One region of the Thauera sedimentorum genome, then DNA from elsewhere that is predicted to be linked to it. Evidence: predicted binding sites of a transcription regulator. Region 1 holds the regulator's gene; each other region holds the start of a gene.
What was found. The regulator sigma-54, encoded in region 1, starts transcription at its own class of promoters, with help from an activator protein. The targets are predictions, from matches to a motif close to TGGCACGCTTNCTGCTNA.
Positions count from the first base shown of each region.

Region 2: the regulator sigma-54 is predicted to act here: its motif matches at 4,690-4,707, upstream of IAI53_RS04575 (urease accessory protein UreD).
Region 3: the regulator sigma-54 is predicted to act here: its motif matches at 4,385-4,402, upstream of IAI53_RS18685 (PEP-CTERM sorting domain-containing protein).

Region 1 covers NZ_JACTAH010000002.1:810,264-817,674, reverse strand. The annotation lists gene IAI53_RS13570 (N-acetylglutaminylglutamine amidotransferase) at 1-777, opposite strand, end outside; gene thiL (thiamine-phosphate kinase) at 903-1,862, shown strand; gene IAI53_RS13560 (phosphatidylglycerophosphatase A family protein) at 1,864-2,343, shown strand; gene IAI53_RS13555 (CinA family protein) at 2,356-2,862, shown strand; gene recA (recombinase RecA) at 2,976-4,010, shown strand; gene recX (recombination regulator RecX) at 4,020-4,475, shown strand; gene lptB (LPS export ABC transporter ATP-binding protein) at 4,456-5,178, shown strand; gene IAI53_RS13535 (RNA polymerase factor sigma-54) at 5,196-6,653, shown strand; gene hpf (ribosome hibernation-promoting factor, HPF/YfiA family) at 6,674-6,997, shown strand; gene ptsN (PTS IIA-like nitrogen regulatory protein PtsN) at 7,131-7,411, shown strand, end outside.
Region 2 covers NZ_JACTAH010000001.1:1,018,179-1,025,589, reverse strand. The annotation lists gene IAI53_RS04600 (urease accessory protein UreF) at 8-715, opposite strand; gene ureE (urease accessory protein UreE) at 727-1,212, opposite strand; gene ureC (urease subunit alpha) at 1,314-3,023, opposite strand; gene IAI53_RS04585 (urease subunit beta) at 3,023-3,328, opposite strand; gene ureA (urease subunit gamma) at 3,343-3,645, opposite strand; gene IAI53_RS04575 (urease accessory protein UreD) at 3,796-4,680, opposite strand; gene IAI53_RS04570 (TRAP transporter large permease) at 4,842-6,140, opposite strand; gene IAI53_RS04565 (TRAP transporter small permease) at 6,148-6,666, opposite strand; gene IAI53_RS04560 (TRAP transporter substrate-binding protein) at 6,794-7,411, opposite strand, start outside.
Region 3 covers NZ_JACTAH010000003.1:74,116-81,526, forward strand. The annotation lists gene IAI53_RS17660 (indolepyruvate ferredoxin oxidoreductase family protein) at 1-2,352, shown strand, start outside; gene IAI53_RS17665 (Glu/Leu/Phe/Val dehydrogenase dimerization domain-containing protein) at 2,526-3,578, shown strand; gene IAI53_RS18685 (PEP-CTERM sorting domain-containing protein) at 3,671-4,318, opposite strand; gene IAI53_RS17675 (bacteriohemerythrin) at 4,577-5,053, opposite strand; gene motD (flagellar motor protein MotD) at 5,120-5,974, opposite strand; gene IAI53_RS17685 (flagellar motor protein) at 6,006-6,746, opposite strand; gene IAI53_RS17690 (RNA polymerase sigma factor FliA) at 6,774-7,411, opposite strand, start outside.

The DNA of each region.
Region 1 (7,411 bases):
GGCCACCAGGCGGCGCTTCACCGCGGCGCGCAGGCCGTCGAGCAGGATTTCGGTCCATTCCTCGAAGCTGCGCGCCTCGTCGGCCGGGTCCTGCGGGTACATCAGCGTCCAGAAGCTGCGCTCGCGGCGGCTGCCGTCGGGTTCGATCTGCATCAGCGTGCCGGGCGGCAGCTTGCGCACCCCGGCATAGATGGTGTGCGGCGCCGGCACCACGGCGTGGAAGGAGAGGTAGAAATTGAGCGCGGCCGGGTCCACCGTGGTGTCCACCCCGCCGGCCTCGACCAGCGCAGGCAGGCTGGAGGCGAAGCGGAAGCCGCCGGGGATTTCCGCGTAGTACAGCGGCTTGATGCCCAGGCGGTCGCGGCCGAGCAGCACGCGGCCGCTGTCGCGCTCCCAGATGGCGAAGGCGAACATGCCGTTGAGGCGCTGGACGAAGTCCGGCCCCCAGGCGTGGTAGGCCTTGAGCAGCACCTCGGTGTCGCCGTGCGAATAGAAGCGGTAGCCCTTGCCTTCCAGCTCGCGGCGCAGTTCCGGGTGGTTGTACACCGCGCCGTTGAACACGATGCCGAGCCCCAGCTCGGGATCGACCATGGGCTGCTGCGCGGATTCGGAGAGATCCATGATCTTCAGGCGCCTGTGGCCCCAGGCCTGGGAGCCCTGGGCATACACCCCGCCATTGTCCGGGCCGCGCCGCTCCTGGCGCTGGTTCATGCGTGCAATCGCACCCAGGTCGGGGGTCTGTCCGTCGAATCTGATCTCACCGGCTATACCGCACATAGAACTTCCTTCTGTTGGGAAAAACGCATCTATTGTAGCAAATTGGTTTTGTGCAAAAGTTTCAGGGGGTAAGGACGGGCTGCGCTAAGCTCTTCAGCCGTCACGCAATCGCTCCGATCGACATCATGCCAGGTGAATTCGACCTGATCCGCCGTCACTTCAGCCGGCCCGCCATGCACACCGCGCTGGCCGGCGGCGACGACGCCGCCCTGGTCGTCCCGCGCCCGGACATGCAGCTGGCGGTATCCACCGACATGCTGGTGGCCGGCACCCACTTCTTTGCCGACACCGACCCGACCGACCTGGGCTGGAAGGCGCTGGCGGTCAATGTCTCCGACCTCGCGGCCATGGGCGCCGAGCCGCGCTGGGCCTTCCTCGCGCTGGCGCTACCCGCCGCCGACGACGCCTGGCTGGCGGCCTTCGCGGATGGTTTCTATGCCTGCGCGGAGGCCTTCGGCGTGGACCTCGCCGGCGGTGACACCACCCGCGGCCCGCTCAACCTGTGCGTCACGGTGGTCGGCGAAGCGCCCGCCGGACAGGCGGTCACCCGCGCCGGCGCGCGCCCCGGGGACGAACTGTGGGTGTCCGGCCGGCCGGGGCGCGCCGCGCTCGGCCTGTGGGCGCTGCGCGACGGCCTGGCGCTCAGTGGCGAAGGCCGCGCACGCTGCCTGGCCGCCCTGCACCGGCCGCAGCCGCGCGTCGCCCTCGGCCTGGCGCTGCGCGGCCTGGCCAGCGCAATGCTCGACGTGTCCGACGGACTGATCGGCGACCTCGGGCACATCCTCGAAGGCTCTCGCTGCGGCGCACAGATCGAGACTGCCGCACTGCCGCTGGAAAATCTGCTGGACTGTGGTGCGCCGCATGACGCCGCCCTGCGGGCGCTGCTGTCGGGGGGGGACGACTACGAGCTGCTGTTCACCGCCACGGCCGCCCGCCACGCGGACATCGCCGCACTCGCCGACCGCCTCGATCTGCCGTTACACTGCATCGGTCAACTCAACGATAGACCGGGCGAGATGCTGTTGCGCGCCGCCGACGGCAGCCTGCAGCCGCCCCAGATGACCGGCTATGACCACTTCGCTTGAGATGCGACCCGACGCCCGCTTCCTGTTCAGCCATCCGGCGCACTTCATCTCTCTCGGCTTCGGTGCCGGCCTGTCGCCCAAGGCGCCGGGCACGGTCGGCACCTTGGTCGGCTGGCTGCTCTTCCCACTGCTGCGCACGCCGGTCTCCGAAGGCGTGTTCCTCGCCTTCCTGGTCAGCCTTTTCGTCGCCGGCGTGATCGCCGCCGACCGCACCGGACGCGCGCTGGGCGTGCCGGACCACGGCGCCATCGTGTGGGACGAGATGGTGGCGATCTGGCTGGTGCTGCTGTTCACCCCGGTGTCGCTGCTGTGGCAGGCGGCCGCGGTGGCCATCTTCCGCTTCTTCGACATCGTAAAGCCGCCGCCCATCCGGCTGGCCGACCAGCGCCTCAAGGGCGGCTTCGGGGTGATGTTCGACGACCTCATCGCCGCCGGCTACACCTTGCTGGTGCTGGCCGTGCTGGTCTCGCTGTTCGGCTGATGGACGCCGCCGATGGACGCTGAACTCGCCGCGCTGTCGCGCCGGTTGGGCGAGGCGCTGCTGGCGCGCCGCTGGAAGCTCGCCAGCGCCGAATCCTGCACCGGCGGCTGGATCGCCGAGGCGGTCACCGCCACCGCGGGCAGTTCCGAGTGGTTCGACCGCGGCTTCGTCACCTACTCCAACGACGCCAAGTGCGAGATGCTGGAAGTGTCGCCCGCCACCCTGGCAGTACACGGCGCGGTGAGCGAAGCCACGGTGCGCGAGATGGTGGCCGGGGCGCTGGCGCACAGCCGCGCCGACGTGGCGGTGGCGGTATCCGGCGTCGCCGGCCCGTCCGGCGGCAGCGCCGCCAAGCCGGTCGGCACCGTCTGCGTCGGCTGGGGCGCCTGCGGCCATCCACCGCACGTCGAAACCCTGCTGTTTACCGGCGACCGCGAGGCCGTCCGGCGGCAAACGGTGGCGCACGCCCTGGGCCGGCTCATCGCGCTGGCGGGCGGCGAAGGCCCGCCGATTGCTTGATGTAAATCCATACAGTCAATAGACTGCGGACTGGCACGTCCCGCCCCCATCTGCCCGGGCACATTCCAGCAAACTCTGTGCCATAATCCGCCAATCACTCAGGAATATCTCTCATGGACGACAACAAGGCCAAGGCGCTTGCCGCCGCGCTCTCGCAGATCGAGAAACAGTTCGGCAAGGGTTCGATCATGCGCATGGGCGACGGCAGCATCGAGCGCGACATCCAGACCGTCTCGACCGGCTCGCTGGGCCTCGACATCGCACTGGGCCTGGGCGGCCTGCCGCGCGGCCGGGTGGTCGAGATCTACGGCCCGGAATCGTCCGGCAAGACCACGCTGACCCTGCAGGTCATCGCCGAGATGCAGAAGCTCGGCGGCACCGCGGCCTTCATCGACGCCGAGCACGCGCTCGACGTCGGTTACGCCGAGAAGCTCGGGGTGAACATCTCCGACCTGCTGATCAGCCAGCCGGACACCGGCGAGCAGGCGCTGGAGATCGCCGACATGCTGGTGCGCTCCGGCGGGGTGGACATCGTGGTCATCGACTCGGTCGCCGCGCTCACCCCCAAGGCCGAAATCGAAGGCGAGATGGGCGACCAGCTGCCCGGCCTGCAGGCCCGCCTGATGTCGCAGGCGCTGCGCAAGCTCACCGCCAACATCAAGCGCACCAACACCCTGGTGATCTTCATCAACCAGATCCGCATGAAGATCGGCGTGATGTTCGGCAACCCCGAGACCACCACCGGCGGCAACGCGCTGAAGTTCTACTCCAGCGTGCGCATGGACATCCGCCGCACCGGCACCATCAAGCGCGGCGAAGAGGTGGTCGGCTCCGAGACCAAGGTCAAGGTGGTCAAGAACAAGGTCGCCCCGCCGTTCAAGGAAGCGCGCTTCGACATCCTCTACGGCGAGGGCGTCTCCCGCGAGGGCGAGATCATCGACCTCGGCGTGGACAACAAGATCGTCGACAAGTCGGGCGCCTGGTACGCCTACAACGGCGACAAGATCGGCCAGGGCAAGGACAATGTGCGCGAGTTCCTGCGCGCCAACCCGGCGCTGGCGCGCGAGATCGAGAACAAGGTGCGCGTCGCCCTGGGCCTGAAGGAGCTGCCCGCGCTGGGTGGCGAACCGGCTGCTGCCGCGGCCTGATCTGCGATCATGGCGGAAGCGGGCCTGCGCGAGCGCGCACTGCGCTACCTGGCCCAGCGCGAGTACTCGCGCGCCGAGCTGGCACGCAAGCTCGCCGGCCACGGCAGCGCGCCGGAGATCGACGCGGTGCTCGACCGCCTGACGGAGCTGGAACTGCTCTCCGATGCACGCTTCGCCGCGGCCTGGGTGCGCAGCAAGGCAGGGCGTTTCGGCGCCGCGCGGCTGCGCCACGATCTGGCCAGCCGCGGCGTGGCCGCCGAGTTGATCGAGGCGGCGCTGGAGGGCGAGGCTGGGGACGAGGAGCTCGACCGCGCGCGTCGCGTGTGGCGGGCGAAGTTCGGCCAGGCGCCGGCCGATGCGCGCGAATGGGCGCGCCAGGCGCGCTTCCTGCAAGGTCGCGGCTTTGCCGCCGCGGTAATCCGCAAGCTGTTGAAAGAGACCCCGGATGAGTCTGCTGAAGGTTGAAGGACTGCAGAAACGCTACAAGGCACGCACCGTCGTGCACGACGTCGGCTTCACGGTCGACGGCGGCGAGGTCGTCGGCCTGCTGGGGCCCAACGGCGCGGGCAAGACCACCTGTTTCTACATGATCGTCGGCCTGGTACGCGCCGATGGCGGCGAGATCACCCTCGACGACGCCCGCCTGACCCACCTGCCGATCCACGAGCGAGCGCGCCGCGGCTTGTCCTACCTGCCGCAGGAGATGAGCGTGTTCCGCAAGCTCACCGTGGAGGAGAACATCCGCGCGGTGCTGGAACTGCAGAAGCTCGACCGCGACGCCATCGACCAGCGCCTGGAAACCCTGCTCGACGAACTGAACATTGCCCACCTGCGCGACAGCATGGCGGTGTCGCTTTCCGGCGGCGAACGCCGGCGCTGCGAGATCGCCCGCGCACTGGCCACCGACCCGCGGCTGATCCTGCTCGACGAGCCCTTCGCCGGCGTGGACCCGATTGCGGTGCTCGACATCCAGAAGATCATCCGCTTCCTCAAGCAGCGCGGCATCGGCGTGCTGATCACCGATCACAACGTGCGCGAGACGCTGGGCATCTGCGACCGCGCCTACATCATCAGCGAAGGCCGGGTGCTCGCCAGCGGCCAGCCCGACCAGATCGTGCGCGACGAGCGCGTGCGCCAGGTCTATCTCGGCGAACACTTCCGCCTCTGAGCGCCAGCGACACCAGCATGAAACCGACCCTCCAGCTCAAGCTCTCGCAGCACCTCACGCTCACCCCGCAACTGCAGCAGTCGATCAAGCTGCTGCAGCTGTCCACCATCGAGCTGAACCAGGAGATCGAGCGCTTCCTGCTGGAGAACCCCATGCTCGAGCGCGAGGACGGCGACGGCAGCGAGTTCGGCGCCGCGCAGCCGATCGGCAGCGCGCCGGCCAGCAGCACCGCCGAAGCGCCGGCTGCGGCCGAGGGCGGCGAAGGCGGGCGCGAGGAGGCGCCCGAGCACGATGCCGCGAGCTATGACGAGGCCGGTGAATGGCTGAGCGCCGCGGGCAGCGGCAGCACCCGCCGCGACGATGACGACGACGTCGATTTCCAGGAGTTCCAGGCCGCCGAAACCTCGCTGCGCGACCACCTCGACCAGCAGGTCGCGCTCTCCCCGCTGACCGACCGCGACCGCGCCCTGGTGCGCTTCATCATCGAGGCGCTCGACGACGACGGCTATCTGCACCAGTCGCTGGAAGAACTGCTGCCGCTGCTGCCGGAGGAGCTCGACCTCGATCTGGACGACCTGAGCATCGCGCTGCGCCATGTGCAGAACCTGGAGCCTGCCGGCATCGGCGCGCGCACCCCGCAGGAATGCCTGAGCCTGCAGCTGCGCGCCACGCCCGCGGACACCACGCGCGACCTGGCGCTGCGCATCGTCGACCACCACCTGGAACTGCTCGCCGAGCGCAATTTCGTCAAGCTCAAGCGCCTGCTGTCCTGCGACGACGACGCGCTGCGCGCGGCCCATGCGCTGATCTGCAGTCTGGACCCGCACCCGGGCTCGCGCTACGCCGCGCAGGAAACCCGCTACGTGATCCCCGACGTGGTGGTGCGCAAGCTGCGCGGCCACTGGACCGTGAGCCTCAACCCCGAGGCCATGCCCAAGCTGCGCATCAACGCGCTGTACGCGCAGATCCTGCAGCAGAACCGCGGCAACGGCGGCGGCCTGACCGGGCAGCTGCAGGAGGCGCGCTGGCTGATCAAGAACGTGCAGCAGCGCTTCGACACCATCCTGCGCGTCTCCCAGGCCATCGTTGACCAGCAGCGACAGTTCTTCGATCATGGGGAGGTGGCGATGCGCCCGCTCACGCTGCGCGAGATCGCGGACCAGTTGGAACTGCACGAATCCACCGTGTCGCGGGTCACCACCCAGAAATTCATGGCCACGCCCAGGGGGGTGTTCGAGCTCAAGTATTTTTTCGGCAGTCACGTCGCCACCGATACCGGTGGGGCGGCATCCTCCACTGCGATTCGCGCGCTGATTCGCCAGCTGGTGGATGCCGAAGACAGAAAGAAGCCCCTGTCCGACGCCAAGATTGCCGATCTGTTGGGCCAGCAGGGTATCGTCGTCGCGCGGCGCACCATCGCCAAATACCGCGAATCGCTCAATATCCCGCCGGTCAGTATGCGCAAGACGATCTGATCTGAAAAAGAGGAGTCATCATGAATCTCACCATCACCGGGCATCATGTCGAAGTCACCCCGGCCATCCGCGACTACGTGAGCTCGAAGCTGGACCGCGTCATTCGCCACTTCGACAACGTCACCAGCGTCGGAGTGATCCTGTCGGTGGAAAAGCTCGACCAGAAGGCGGAAGTCACCCTGCACACGCGCGGCAAGGACATCTTCGTCGAAGCCCACGATGGCGACATGTATGCCGCGATCGACGCGATGACCGACAAGCTCGACCGCCAGGTCCAGAAGCACAAGCAGAAGGTCCAGGAGCACAATCACGAAGCGCTGAAGCACCAGAACAGCGAGCTGTGATCCCTTCACTACTTCTTTCGGCCTAGGGTGTGGGTATAATTCGCGCGTTTTCCGAACCGCGTCGCCAACCGACACCCGACCGCCCCCGCCCGCGCGGCACCCTGCGGTCCTGTGCCGCGCGGGGCTTGACCCAATGAGCCTGATCGCCCAACTCCTCCCCCTGTCCAACGTGGTCATCGACCTCGACGCGAGCAGCAAGAAGCGCGTGTTCGAGCAAGCCGGGCTGCTGTTCGAGAACCATCAGGGCATCGCGCGCAGCGTGGTGTTCGACAGTCTGTTCTCCCGCGAACGCCTCGGTTCGACCGGGCTGGGGCAGGGCATCGCCATTCCTCACGGCCGCATCAAGGGCCTGCAGGAAGCGGCCGGCGCCTTCTTCCGGCTCGCCACCCCGGTACAGTTCGACGCCCCCGACGG
Region 2 (7,411 bases), on a different contig from region 1:
CGTGTCTCTACGAGCGGAACAGCCGGGTGTATTGGGTTTCGTGCCGGCTGCTGGCGATGGCCAGCGCGGGCGAGAAGTTGCTCCAGGCGCCGCGCGGCAGCACCAGCGCGCGCTCGGCCACCGCCGGGATGCGCTCGCCCAGCGTGGCCAGCAGACGCTGCCCGGCGCTTTGTCCCAAGGGCACCGCCTTGACCGCGGCCATCACCTGATTCTCCGCCCAGGCCCACAGGTAGGCGGCCACCGCCTCGCCCGGCGGCACCTGCCAGGCGGCCGCGGCAGCCGTCCACGCGGTGGGAAAGGCCGGTTCTTCGATCGCTTCCAGCCGATCCACCCAGCCGGGCAATGCCGCGAAAGCTGGCAGACCGGTGAGCAGGCGGACCAGCGAGTACCCCATCTGCACGGTCTCGGCGCGCAGCTCGGCGGTTTCCCGGCTGGCGAGGAAGTCGGCGTTCAGTGCGGCGACCTCGGCCAGTGCCTCACCCGCCTCCGCACCGCCCTCCCCGGCCTGCGCCCAGGCGGCGAGCAGGCGGGCGGCGAGCGGCGCTTCGAAGGCGCCGGTGCCGTGTTCGAGCAGGTCACCGATCCAGCGCGCGGCATCGGCCTCGGTGCGCACGGTGCCGGCCTCCACCGCCCATTCCAGGCCCTGCGAATAGGTGTAGGCACCCACCGGCAGCGCGGGACTGACCAGTTGCAGCAGGCGGACGAGCGGCAGCATGGCGTGCGATCTCAGTAGCTGCCGCCCATCACATGGATGCGCGCGGCGCTGGAGCCTTCGCCCGGATGCTGGTGACCATGCGCGTAGGCGCCGGCTTCCGGCTCGAAGGGCGCGGTGACCGCGGTCACCGTGGCGCCCAAACCGGCGAGCATGCCTTCCAGCACGTGGTCGGCCTGGATGCGCAGCCAGCCTTCGCCCAGTTCCACCGCGACGTGGCGGTTGCCCAGGTGGTAGGCGGCGCGGGCCAGTTCCAGCGCGTCGGCGCAGCGCACTTCGAGCAGCTCCTCGGGGGCGGCGAGCACTTCGACGATGCGCCCGTCGGCCGCGGCGAGCTTCATGCCGCCGCGCAGGATGGTGCCGCGCGGCAGGAACAGGCCGACCTCCTCGCCGGACTTCAGGGTGGCGCGCAGGCGGCTCTTGGTACGGTATTCGAAGGACAGTTCGAGGTGCTCGCTGGCCACCGCGTGGCCGGTGTACAGGGTTTCGATCAGCAGCATGGCGGGGTTCCGGACAGTGGTGTCGGCAGGAATGGCGCTGGCGGGTGCGGTCGCGGCGCTTGCCGGGGCATGGTGAGTGGTCAGCATGGTCGTTCTCCGGTTCAGAAGAGGAAGTAGCGCTGCGCCATCGGCAGCTCGGCGGCCGGCTCGCAGGCGAGCAGCTCGCCATCGGCGCGCACCACGTAGGTTTCCGGGTCCACCTCGATCTGCGGGGTGGCGCCGTTATGCACCATGTCGGCCTTCTGCACGGTGCGGCAGCCGCGCACCGCCTCCAGCGGCTTGGACAGCCCCAGCGCAGCCACCGCCGGATTGGCCAGCGCGGCCTGCGAGACGAAGGTAAGCGAACGCGAAAGCGCCTTGCCGTAGCTGGCGAACATCGGCCGGTAGTGCACCGGCTGCGGGGTGGGGATGGAGGCGTTGGGGTCACCCATCGCCGCCGCGGCGATCGCCCCGCCCTTGAGGATCAGGCTGGGCTTGACGCCGAAGAAGGCCGGGCGCCACAGCACCAGGTCGGCGAGCTTGCCGACCTCGATGGAGCCGACCACATGCGCGATGCCGTGGGTGATGGCCGGGTTGATGGTGTACTTGGCGATGTAGCGCTTGATGCGGAAGTTGTCCGCACCGCCGCTGGCCGCATCCTCGGGCAGCGCGCCGCGCTGCACCTTCATCTTGTGTGCGGTCTGCCAGGTGCGGGTGATGACCTCGCCCACCCGGCCCATGGCCTGCGAGTCCGAGGACATCATCGAGAAGCCGCCCAGGTCGTGCAGGATGTCCTCGGCGGCGATGGTCTCGCGGCGGATGCGGCTCTCGGCGAAGGCCACGTCCTCGGCAATGGCCGGATCGAGGTGGTGGCACACCATCAGCATGTCGAGGTGCTCGTCGATGGTATTCACCGTGTAGGGCCGAGTCGGGTTGGTGGAAGACGGCAGCACGTTGGGGCGGCCGATCGCCTTGATGATGTCCGGCGCGTGGCCGCCGCCCGCGCCTTCGGTGTGGAAGGTGTGGATGGTGCGGTCCTTGAAGGCGGCGATGGTGGTCTCGACGAAGCCGGATTCGTTGAGCGTGTCGGTGTGGATGGCGACCTGCACGTCGTAGTCCTCGGCCACGGAGAGGCAGTTGTCGATGGCCGCCGGGGTGGTGCCCCAGTCTTCGTGCAGCTTCAGGCCGATGGCGCCGGCCTCGACCTGCTCGCGCAGCGGCTCGGGCAGCGAGGCGTTGCCCTTGCCGAAGAAGCCCAGGTTCATCGGGAAGGCCTCGGCCGCCTCCAGCATGCGGTGGAGGTGCCAGGGCCCCGGCGTGCAGGTGGTGGCCAGCGTGCCGGTGGCGGGCCCGGTGCCGCCGCCCAGCATGGTGGTCACCCCGCTCATCAGCGCCTCCTCGATCTGCTGCGGGCAGATCCAGTGGATGTGGCTGTCGATGCCGCCGGCGGTGAGGATGAGCCCCTCGCCGGCGATGACCTCGGTGCCGGCGCCGATGGCGATGGTGACACCCGGCTGGATGTCCGGGTTGCCGGCCTTGCCGATGGCCTGGATGCGCCCGTCCTTGAGGCCGACATCCGCCTTGACGATGCCCCAGTGGTCGACGATCAGCGCGTTGGTGATCACCGTGTCGGCCACTTCGGCGGACACCTTCTGGCCCTGCCCCATGCCGTCGCGGATCACCTTGCCGCCGCCGAACTTCACCTCGTCGCCATAGACCGTGTAGTCGTGCTCGACCTCGATCCACAGTTCGGTATCGGCCAGACGCACGCGGTCGCCGGTGGTGGGGCCGAACATTTCCGCGTAGGCGCGGCGGGATATCTTCGTGCTCATCAGAGTTTCCCCATCACCTGGGCGTTGAAGCCATACACCACGCGCTCGCCGGCGAGTTCCACCAGTTGCACAGTGCGCGCCTGGCCGGGCTCGAAGCGCACCGCGGTGCCGGCGGCGATGTCCAGCCGGCAGCCGCGGGCGGCGGCGCGGTCGAAGTCGAGCGCGGCATTGGTTTCGGCAAAGTGGTAGTGCGAACCGACCTGCACCGGGCGGTCGCCGGTGTTGGTCACCGTCAGGCTCACGGTGGCGCGGCCGGCGTTGAGTTCGATCTCGCCCTCGCGGGTGAGGATTTCTCCGGGAATCATCGCTGCACGCTCCTTCAGGGGATGGGGTGATGCACGGTGACCAGCTTGGTGCCGTCCGGGAAGGTGGCCTCCACCTGGATCTCGGGGATCATCTCCGGCACGCCGTCCATGACCTGCTCGCGGGTCAGCAAGGTGGCGCCGTAGCTCATCAGCTCGGCCACCGTGCGCCCGTCGCGCGCGCCTTCCAGAATGGCGCAACTGATCAGCGCCACCGCCTCCGGGTAGTTCAGCTTCACGCCGCGCGCGAGGCGGCGCTCGGCCACCAGGCCGGCGGTAAACAGCAGCAGCTTGTCCTTCTCGCGGGGGGTCAGTTCCATGGGTTCTCCTCGTTTCTTAGTTGTGCGTTCCAGACGCGCGCCCTGCCCCGTAGGAGCGGCCTTGGCCGCGATGCGGCGCTCGGCTCAACAAAGGCCGGATCGCGGCCAAGGCCGCTCCTACGGGCGCGTCATGCGCAATCTCGCCTGACACTAGGTACTCCATATCCGCGGCTTCTCGGCCGCGCGGCCGGCGAGCGCCGGGCGCAACACCTGCCACAACGCACGCAGCCAGTGCTGCCCGGCTTCGGCCTGCGGCCCCAGCCAGCGCGCTACCAGCAGCCCGGGCAGCAGGGTCACGCCGCCCTCGCCTGCAGCGGGCGGGATCTCCCGGCAGGCATCGCGCAGCGCCTCGTCCACTTGCGGGCTGGCGGCCAGCAGCGTGCCGACCACCGGCTGGCCGGCGAGCCCGGCGGGGGAATCGAGCAGCGCGCCGCCGCCGTCGATGCGGCCGGCTTCCAGCCACAGCGGACGGCCGTCGCGGCTGATGCGGGTGGACAGCGCCAGCGCGCCGCGGTTGAAGCGCTCGCCGGAACCGGTGCGGCCCAGGCACAGCATCTCGCTGCCGATGAAGCAGGCGTCGCCGGCGAGTTCCACCGCCAGGGTCTGCTCGCCCAGCGCACCGTCATAGACGATGCTCTCCTGCGGCAGCCATTCGCACAGTGCGCCGGCGGCCAGTTCGATGCGCTGGTCGAAGCGTCCCGGCGGCGTATCGCCACCGGCCGAGCGATACCACTTGCCGGCGCCGGGCGTGGTCAGCAGTACGTGGGCGCCCTCGCCCAGCGTGGCGGAGAAGTTCAGATGGTCGCCGCCGACGATGCCGGCTGGCGGATGCACCAGGATGGTGTGGCACACCGCCTCGCCTTCCGGGTAGAGCGGGCGCTGCACCACCAGGGGGCCATGGTGGCGGCGTGCGGCGAGCAGGGTGCGCGCGCCGCGGCGCCGGTACTCGAGCGCGAGCGCGGCATGCCAGCCGGCGCGGGCTGGCGTGACGGCGGGCTGGGCGAGGAGGTCCGGGCGCTCGGTGACGGCGTTCATGCCGGCTATTTAGCAATCGGCGCGCCAGATCGTCTAAATGCTTTCAGATCAGCATCTTGCCCTCAATAACCAGCCACTCCAGATGCAAAACGGCCCGCAACGCAAGCGCCGCGGGCCGTTCATGCACCATTGCAGTGCACACCTTCGGGTCGTGCCCGGTTTCAGCCCATCATATGGGCGGGGAGCCAGGTCACCAGGCCGGGGAACAGGTAGAGCAGCACCACCGCCAGCACCATCAGCAGGAAATACGGCAGCGCGTAACGCGCGATCTCGGTGATCTGCTTGCCGGTGAGCCCCTGCAGCACGAACAGGTTGAAGCCCACAGGCGGGGTGATCTGGGCCATCTCCACCACCACCACCACGAACACGCCGAACCACAGCGGATCGATGCCCGCCGCGTGGATGGTGGGCAGCAGCACCGCCATGGTGAGCACCACGATGGAAATGCCGTCGAGGAAGCAGCCGAGCAGCACGAAGAATACCGCCAGCGCCACCAGCAGCATGCCCTGCGACAGGCCGAGCGAACCTATCCATTCGGCCAGATGGCGCGGCAGGCCGATATAACCCATGGCCAGGGTCAGGAAGGCCGAACCGCCGAGGATGAGCGCGATCATGCAGTACAGCCGGGTGGCGCCCATCAGCGCATCGATGAAGCTCTTGCGGGTGAGCGACTTCTGGCTGGCGGCGATGATCAGGCTGCCGACCACGCCGATCGCCGCCGCCTCGGTGGCGGTGGCGATGCCGGCGTAGATCGAGCCGAGCACGCCGCCAATCAGCAGAATCACCGGGATCAGGTTGCGCGAGGCGCGCAGCTTGCCGACGAAGTTGGTGCGCAGGTCGGCCGGCGGGATGCGCGCATGGTTCAGCAGCGACCAGCCCACCACCCAGCCCATGAACAGCCCGGCGAGCAGGATGCCGGGCAGCACGCCGCCGATGAACAGCTTGGCGATAGATACGTCGGCCGACACGCCGTAGACGATCATGATGATGGACGGCGGGATCAGCAGCCCCAGCGTACCCGCGCCGGCCAGCGTGCCCAGCGCCATCGACTCCGGGTAGCCGCGGCGGGTGAGCTCGGGCAGCGCGATCTTGCCGATGGTCGCGCAGGTGGCCGCCGAGGAGCCGGACACCGCGGCGAACAGCGTACAGCCGATGATGTTGGTGTGCAGCAGGCGGCCCGGCAGGCGCTCCAGCCAGGGCGACAGGCCCTTGAACATGTCCTCGGAGAGCTTGGTGCGGAAGAGGATCTCGCCCATCCACAGGAAGAGCGGCAGCGCGGTCAGCGTCCAGCTGGAGTTCGCCCCCCAGATCGCGACCGCCATGCCGTCGCCCGGCGCACGCGGGGTGAAGCCGAGCGTGCCGAGGATGCCGATGGCCATCAGCGCCAGGCCGATCCACAGCCCGCCGGCCAGCAGCGCCAGCATCAGGCCGATCAGGAGTGCAGCAATGGTCAGTTCCATGTCCGGCTCACTCCATGCGCACGGCTTCGCCGCCGGCCGTGGCCAGGCGTCGCGGCTCGCGCCCCAGGGTGGCGAGCACCAGGTCGTCGACTACTGCGATCAGCAGCACCAGCGCGCCAAAGGCCATCGACAGCTGAGGGATCCACAGCGGCGTCGCATCGACGCCCTGCGAGATCTCCTCGAACTCGTGCGATTGCCAGGCCAGGCGCACCGAGTACCAGGCCAGCATGGCGACCACCGCGGTGGCCGAGGCCAGCGAGAAGCATTCGAGGGCGCGGCGCAGGCGCGGGCCGGCACGCTCGATGACCAGGCTCACGCGAATGTGCTCGCCGTGCTTGAAGGTGTAGGCCAGCGCCAGGAAGCCGCAGGCGGCCATGGCGTAGCCCGCGTAGTCGTCGGTGCCGGGCAGGTAGATGCCCAGCGGCCGGCTGACGATGCCGGCGGACACCATGACGAGCGTGGCGACCATGCCGACCGCGGCCAGTGCGCCGGACAGGCGGTAGAGGGAATCGAGGAACGCTCTCATGGCGGACTCCTGACAGATGAACCAAGAAAAAACGCGTAGGAGCGGGCTTGCCCGCGATAGCGGCGTTCATCGCCGCACCCAAGCGGCGGATCGCGGCCAAGGCCGCTCCTACAGGGGGGCGGTCGCGTTACCGGGCCGCGCGGTAGGCGTCGAGAATCTTCTGCCCGTCGGCGCCGGCGCGTTCCACCCACTCGGCGGTCATCTTCTCGCCCACCTTCAGCAGCTCGGCCTGCAGCGCGTCGGAAGCCGGCAGCACCTTCATGTTGTTGGCCTTGAGCTGGGCAACGTACCAGGCAGTCTTCTCCTCGGAGACCTTCCAGCCGCGTTCTTCGGCGGCGGCGGCAGCCTTGCTCACCGCCTGCTGGGTGGCGGGATCGAGCGCGTCGAAGGCCTTCTTCGACACGAACACCACGTTCTTCGGCAGCCAGGCCTGCACGTCGAAGAAGTAGTCGAGTTGCTCCCAGCTCTTGGAGTCATAGCCGGTGGACGAGGAGGTGATGTTGGCCGACACCACGCCGGTGGACAGCGCCTGGGTCAGGTCGGCGGCCTGCACGGTCACCGGCTGCGCGCCCATCAGTTCGATCATGCGGGCGACGGTCGGGCTGTAGGAGCGGATCTTCACGCCCTTGAGATCGGCCATCGAACTGAGCGCGGTCTTGGAGTAGATGCCCTGCGGCGGCCAGGCCACCGAATACAGCAGCTTCAGGCCGTTCTTCGCCAGGCGGGCTTCCACCGCGGCGCGCGA
Region 3 (7,411 bases), on a different contig from region 1:
GACCGCATCAAGGCCCGCCTGAGCTTCCTGGAAGCCAAGGAAGCGGCGCTGGCCAAGCCGCGCCTGTCGATCGCGCGCGTGCCGCACTACTGCTCGGGCTGTCCGCACAACACCTCCACCAAGGTGCCGGAAGGCTCGCGCGCCATCGCCGGCATCGGCTGCCACTACATGGCCACCTGGCTGTCGCCGGAATCCACCGGCACCTTCTGCCAGATGGGCGGCGAAGGCGTGCCCTGGGTCGGCCAGGCGCCGTTCACCGGCACCCAGCACGTGTTCGCCAACCTGGGCGACGGCACCTACATGCACTCGGGCATCCTGGCGATCCGCCAGTCGATCGCCGCGAAGGTGAACATCACCTACAAGATCCTCTACAACGACGCGGTGGCGATGACCGGCGGCCAGCCGCACGACGGCACGCTGACCGTGCCCATCATCGCCCGCCAGCTCGCCGCCGAGGGCGTGACCAATCTCGTCGTGGTCACCGACGGCACCCCGCGCGCCTACGGCCCGTCCGACCTGCCGCACGGCACGCCGATGCGCCACCGCGACGAACTGGACGCGGTGCAGCGCGAGCTGCGCGCGGTGCCGGGCGTCTCGGCGCTGATCTACGACCAGACCTGCGCGGCCGAGAAGCGCCGCCGCCGCAAGCGCGGCAAGTTCCCCGACCCGGCCACCCGGGTGGTGATCAACGACCACGTGTGCGAAGGCTGCGGCGACTGCAGCGAGAAGTCCAACTGCATGTCGGTGGCGTCCGTCGAGACCGAGTTCGGCCGCAAGCGCACCATCGACCAGTCCTCGTGCAACAAGGACTTCTCCTGCGTGAAGGGCTTCTGCCCCTCCTTCGTCACCATCGAAGGCGGCAAGCTGAAGAAGGGCAAGGCCGCCGGCAGCCCGGCGGACGCCTTCGCCGCCCTGCCCGACCCGCAGCTGCCGGCCACCGCCGCCCCCTGGGGCATCCTGGTCACCGGCGTCGGCGGCACCGGTGTGGTCACCATCGGCGCGCTGCTCGGCATGGCCGCCCACCTGGAAGGCAAGGGCGTGAGCGTGCTCGACATGGCCGGCCTGGCGCAGAAGGGTGGCGCGGTGTGGTCTCACGTGCGCATCGCCGACCGTCCGGAGCAACTGCACGCGGCGCGCGTCGCCGCCGGTGAAGCCAACGCGGTGATCGGCTGTGACCTGGTGGTCGCCGCCAGCGACGAGTCGCTCGCCAAGATGCGCGCCGGCCACACCCGCGCGGTGATCAACAGCGACCAGACCATGACCAGCGAGTTCGTCCGCGGCTTCGCCGCCCAGGCGCGCAGCGGCGACGTCGGCGCCAACCCGGACCCGCAGTTCCCCACTTCGCCGATGGAAGGGCAGATCGTGGACGCGCTCGGCGCGCAGAACGTCGAGTTCCTCGACGCCAGCCGCCTGGCCACCGATCTGCTGGGCGACTCGATCGCCACCAACCTGTTCATGCTCGGCTACGCCTGGCAGCGCGGGCTGGTGCCGCTGTCGCGTGAGGCCATCCTGCGCGCCATCGAGATCAACGGCGCCGCGGTGGAGGCCAACAAGGCCGCCTTCCAGTGGGGCCGCCGCGCCGCGGTCGACCCGGAGGCGGTGCGCGCCGCGGCGCGGCCGCAGCTCGGCACCCCGGCGCACCACAAGCTCTCCGCCAGCCTGGACGAGCTGATCGCGCGCCGCGCCGCCCACCTCACCGACTACCAGGACGCGGCCTACGCCAAGCGCTACACCGCGCTGGTCGAACGCGTGCGCAAGGCGGAAACCGGCGTCGCGCCGGGCATGAGCCTGCTCACCGAGGCGGTGGCGCGCGGCTACCACAAGCTGCTGGCCTACAAGGACGAGTTCGAGGTGGCACGCCTGTACACCCAGACCGACTTCCTCGCCCGCATCGAGGAGCAGTTCGAAGGCGACTACAAGCTGGTCTTCCACCTCGCCCCGCCCACCCTGGCCGACAAGGACGCGACCACCGGCGAACTGAAGAAGAAGACCTACGGGCCGTGGATGCTCAAGGCCATGCGCATGCTGGCGCGCTTCCGCAGCCTGCGCGGCGGCCTGCTCGACCCCTTCGCGCGCAGCCACGACCGCAAGCTCGACCGCGAGCTGATCGCCGACTACGAGCGCATCGTCGAGGAAATCATTGGCGGGCTGGAACAGTCGAATCTGGAAGCGGCGGTCGAGCTGGCCAACATCCCGGACCGCATCCGCGGCTTCGGCCATGTGCGCGAGCGCTACCTGGCTTCCGCACGCAAGCGCCAGGCCGAGTTGCTGGACGCCTTCCGGCGCAAGGAAGCCGCGCCCGGCAGCGCGCCGCAGAAAGCCCGCAAGACCATCGCGGTGCTGGCTGGCTGAACGCCCACATCGCGGGCAAGCCCGCTCCTACCGTAGGAGCGGCCTTGGCCGCGATCACCACCGCCACCCCGGAGCAAGCAAGGATTTACCGGCAGCCGGACAGGACGTCGCGCCACAAGCGCGACGCCCCACCCGACCGCCACCACCCCCACCAAGGAAGGAGACACAAGACCATGGCCGTATTTTCCCTGAGCGATTTCGCCGACCACGAACAAGTCGTATTCGTCAGCGACGACAAGAGCGGTTTGCGCGCGATCATCGCCGTGCACAATTCCAACCTCGGCCCCGCGCTGGGCGGCTGCCGCATGTGGCCCTACGCCACCGAGGAGGAAGCGGTGCGCGACGTGCTGCGCCTGTCGCGCGGCATGACCTACAAGTCCGCGATGGCCAACCTCAAGCTGGGCGGCGGCAAGTCGGTGATCATCGGCAACCCGCGCACCCAGAAGACCCCGGAACTGCTGGCCGCCTTCGCCCGCGCGCTGGAGAACCTCTCCGGGCGCTACATCGCCGCCGAGGACTCCGGCACCAGCGTGGCCGACATGAAGTACATGTCGCAATTCACCAGCCATGTGGCGGGCGTGCACGACAAGCCCGCCGCCGACGGCAGCACCCGCAGCGGCGACCCCTCGCCGGCTACTGCCTGGGGTACCTTCGTCGGCATCAAGGCCGCGGTCAAGGAGCGCCTCGGCCGCGATTCGCTGGACGGCCTGAAGGTGGCCATCCAGGGCGTGGGCAACGTCGGCCACCACCTGGCCGGCCACCTCAAGGAGGCGGGCGCCCAGCTGTGGATCACCGACATCCAGCGCGACAACCTGCTGCGTACCGCCAAGGAGTACGACGCCACCGTGGTCGCCCCGGAAGCCATCTTCGGCCTGGACGTGGACGTGTTCGCCCCGTGCGCGATGGGCGCGATCATCAACGACACCACCATCCCGCAGCTGAAGGCCAGCGTCGTCGCCGGCGCGGCCAACAACCAGCTCGCCGAGTCGCGCCACGGCGCCGAGCTGATGCGCCGCGGCATCCTCTACGCGCCGGACTACGTGATCAACGCCGGCGGCATCATCGACGTGTACTACGAGCGCGTGGGTTACGACGAGGCCACGGTGACCGCGCACGTCGCCGGCATCTACGACAACCTGATGGAGATCTTCGCCCGCGCGCGCAGCGAGGAGCGCCCGACCGGCGAGGTGGCCGACGTGATCGCGGAGGAGCGCTTCCGTCGCTGAACCGCCGCCGCGCATGAAACGACTACGGCGACCCCGCGGGGTCGCCGTAGTCGTATTGGCGCGCCGCGATGCTCGCGGCGCAGGGACAAGGCTCAGATCGCCTTGCGCCGGCGCATGCCGGCCAGCCCCGCAAGTCCGAGCCCCAGCAGGGCCAGGGAACCCGGCTCGGGCACACCTTGCTCCTGGGTGGTGACATTGAGCGTGAAGGACCGGAACAGGATGGGATCGGCACCGACGGTGTCGCCGATACGCAGCGTCCACAACCCGAACACATCGGTACCGTCAAAGGCCGACAGGCTGCCCACCGGACGGAAGCTGCCGGACTGGATGGTGCCGGGCAGCGCACTGGCCGCCTCGTCGTCGAAGGTGTTGGTCACGTCGATGCTGCTGCCCGGGCCGCTGAAATAGCTCGACGGGAACAGGCTGACGGCGATACCGGTAGGACCGGTCAGCATCATGTAGGCCTCCCCAGGGAAGGGAAAGCTGCCGCCGTTGCAGAAGTAGTTGGCGGTGAAGCCCTGACCGCACTTGCTCCACGACACCGTGATGTTCAGGTCGGTGATCAGCCCGCCCGACACGATGTTGACGCTGCGATCGATGAACGAGTCATCGGCTGAGCCGCCGACCGAATTGGTCGCCGACACCAGCGCCGCGTGTGCGGCAGGCGCCGCGAAACCGATGCCGAGGGCGATGAGGGAAGAAGCCAGGTGGCGCCCGGCGGTGTGCAGGAAGGTCCGCATGATTGCTCCAGCGAGTCGGGAATTGTCCGCGGGCCGCATCGGACGCGACACCGCACTCCGCGATGTACAGCAATATCCGTTCCAGGACACCGTAATGGAAGAGCATTCCCCGCTGGATCAGAGGCTTAGCTTGGAATTACCGCAATGCAGGTATGCATGGATACCTGCATCTGAGTAAAAGTGTAAAGAAAATCGACGCTTCGACACGCTCGGAATCTCGTGCTGGCGCAAGGCTGCCGAGCAGTCTTCCTCCGCGTCTCAGCGCCAGAACTGCCACCAGCGCCGCTGCTTCATCGCCTGCTGCATCGCCGGCATCCAGTCGGCGCGGGTGCCGTGCTCCTGGTACCACTTGCCGAAGCGCTTGTCGGATTCGCAGATGTGGCGCACCAGCCACACGCGCAGGAAGTGCAGCAGTTCGAAGGTGATCGAGGCCTCGCCAGAGTCGAGCTTCTGCTGCAGCGCACGTACCTGGTCGATGAGCGCCTCATGGTAGATGCGGTGCTCGGCGTAGTCCGGGTAGGCCGAGTCGCGCATCATGCGTTCCTCGACCGCGAAGTGGGTACGGGTGTAGTCCACCAGCTCGTCCAGCGTGCTGCGCACCGCCGCCGAGCCGCGCCGCTCACGCACCGCCGTGTGCAACTGGTTGAGCAGGCCGACGAGTTCGAAGTGCTGGTCGTCGATGTCGCCGACACCCACGCTGAACTCGTCACTCCACTGGAAAAGCTCCGCCATCATCGCGCTCCGCCTTGTCTCGAATGTTGCAATGATGTGACGGATGCGGCGGCGCAATATTGACCCAAATCAAGGTTCCAAAATGGTGTCGCCAGGCGGCGTTTCGGGCAACACCGAGCGGATCGGATCGTCCGGGCGGATGCGCCCCGGCGCCGTGCCCGGCGGCGGTTCGGCGATCATCGACTCGATCAGGATGGTCACCCGCCGGTTGCGCGCGCGGCCGTCTTCCGTGCTGTTGGGCGCCACCGGACGCTGGTCGGCGTAGCCGGCCGCGGTGAGCCGTTCGGGATTGACGCCGGACTCGACGAACAGCCGCACCACCGACGAGGCCCGCACCGCCGACAGCTCCCAGTTGGACGGGAAGCGGAAGGTGTTGATCGGCACGTTGTCGGTATGACCCTCGATGGTGATCGAGAAGGTGGCCGCCGCGAGCACGCCGGCCACGGCCTGCAGCGCGGACACCGCCTCGCTGCCCAGGGTGGCCTCGCCGGGCGGGAACAGCGCGCTGGCGTTGATTTCCACGGTGATGCCGTGGGCGCCTTCGGTCACCGTCACCTGGCCGTCGCGGGTCAGCGGTCCGAGCACGCGACGGATCTCGTCGGCCATGTTGTTCATCCGCTTGGCGATGTCGCGGCGGCGCTGCTCTTCCTGGACCTGCTCGGGTGTCTTGCGGGCGATCGGCGGCACCACCGAACCGGAGATCACCGCGGGCTCGGTGACCTGCTGGGCGCCTTCGAGGATGGCCCCGCTGCGGAAGGCCTGCATCAGGGAATCGGACAGTACGCGGTACTTGCCCTCGTTGATCGAGCTGAGCGAGTACATCACCACGAAGAAGGCGAACAGCAGGGTGATGAAGTCCGCGTACGAGACGAGCCAGCGCTCGTGGTTCTCGTGTTCTTCCTCAGCCTTGCGTCGCCGCCCCATGGGAACCGCCCCTCCTCGTCCGGCCGCGGCCTCAGACGATGTAGCCCTGCATGCGCCCTTCGATGATGCGCGGGTTGTCGCCGTTGGCGATCCCCACCAGGCCGTCGACCAGCATCTCGCGCTGCGAGACCATGCTGGCGATATGCGCCTGGAGCTTCTTGGCGATCGGCAGGAAGATCAGGTTGGCCGAGCCCACGCCGTAGATGGTGGCGACGAAGGCGACCGCGATGCCCGAGCCGAGCTTGGACGGATCGGACAGGTTCTCCATGACGTGGATCAGCCCCATCACCGCGCCCAGGATGCCGATGGTGGGCGCATAGCCGCCGGCGGCCTCCCAGATCTTGGAACCGAGCTTCATCTGCGCCTCCCAGGCGGAGATCTCCACGTCCATGACCTCACGCAGGCGATCGGGCTCGACCCCGTCGACCAGCAGCTGCAGGCCCTTCTGCATGAAGGGCTCGGGCAGGCGGGGAATCTGGTTCTCCAGCGCCAGCAGACCTTCCTTGCGTGCGGTGTGGCTCCAGCTCACCACCATGGTGATCAGCTCGGCCGGTGCCAGCACCGGCGGCACGAACACCCACTTGCTCATGCGCATGCCGTCGACGAACACCCGCAGGGGGCTCTGCAGCATCACCGCGCCCAGCGTGCCGCCGAGCACGATGAGCGCCGCGGTGGGCTGGACCAGGGAGGCAATGTGGCCGCCTTCGAGCATCTGGCCGACCAGGATGGCCGCCAGGCCCAGGGTAAGGCCGACCAGGCTGATGCTGTCCATGAACGATGTCTCCGCCGCCCGCGGGGCTCAGGCCCCGGCAGCCGGCTTCTTGGGCGGACGACCGCGGCGCGCCGCCGGCGCCGCGCCACGCTGCCCCAGCACGCGCGAGCGCAGGCGGGCTATCGCCTGGCTGTGCAGCTGGCAGACGCGCGACTCGGTAACGCCGAGCACCTCGCCGATCTCCCGCAGGTTGAGTTCCTCGTCATAGTACAGGGCCATCACGAGTTTTTCGCGCTCGGGCAGGTCGTCGATGGCCAGGACCAGGTTGCCGCGCATGTCGGCATCTTCCAGCAGGTCGGCGGGATTGGTCTCATGCACGCCGAGGTGGCGCTCGAAGTAGTCCTCGCCGTCACCGTCGGTGAAATCCTCGAAATGCACCAGCTGATAGCCGCGCGCGTCCTGCAGCAGGCGCTGGTACTCGGCCAGCGGCAGGTCGAGCGCGCTGGCCAGTTCGGCCTCGGTGGGCTGGCGGCCGTTCTGCTGTTCCAGCGTATGCACGGCGGTTTCGATGCGCCGCATGTCGCGCCGCAGGCTGCGCGGCAGCCAGTCGTTCTCGCGCAGGCCGTCGAGCATGGCGCCGCGTACCCGCTGCACCGCATAGGTCTCGAACTGGGCGCCGAGGCCGTCCTCGTAGCGGTTGATGGCGTCGAGCAGGCCCATCATGC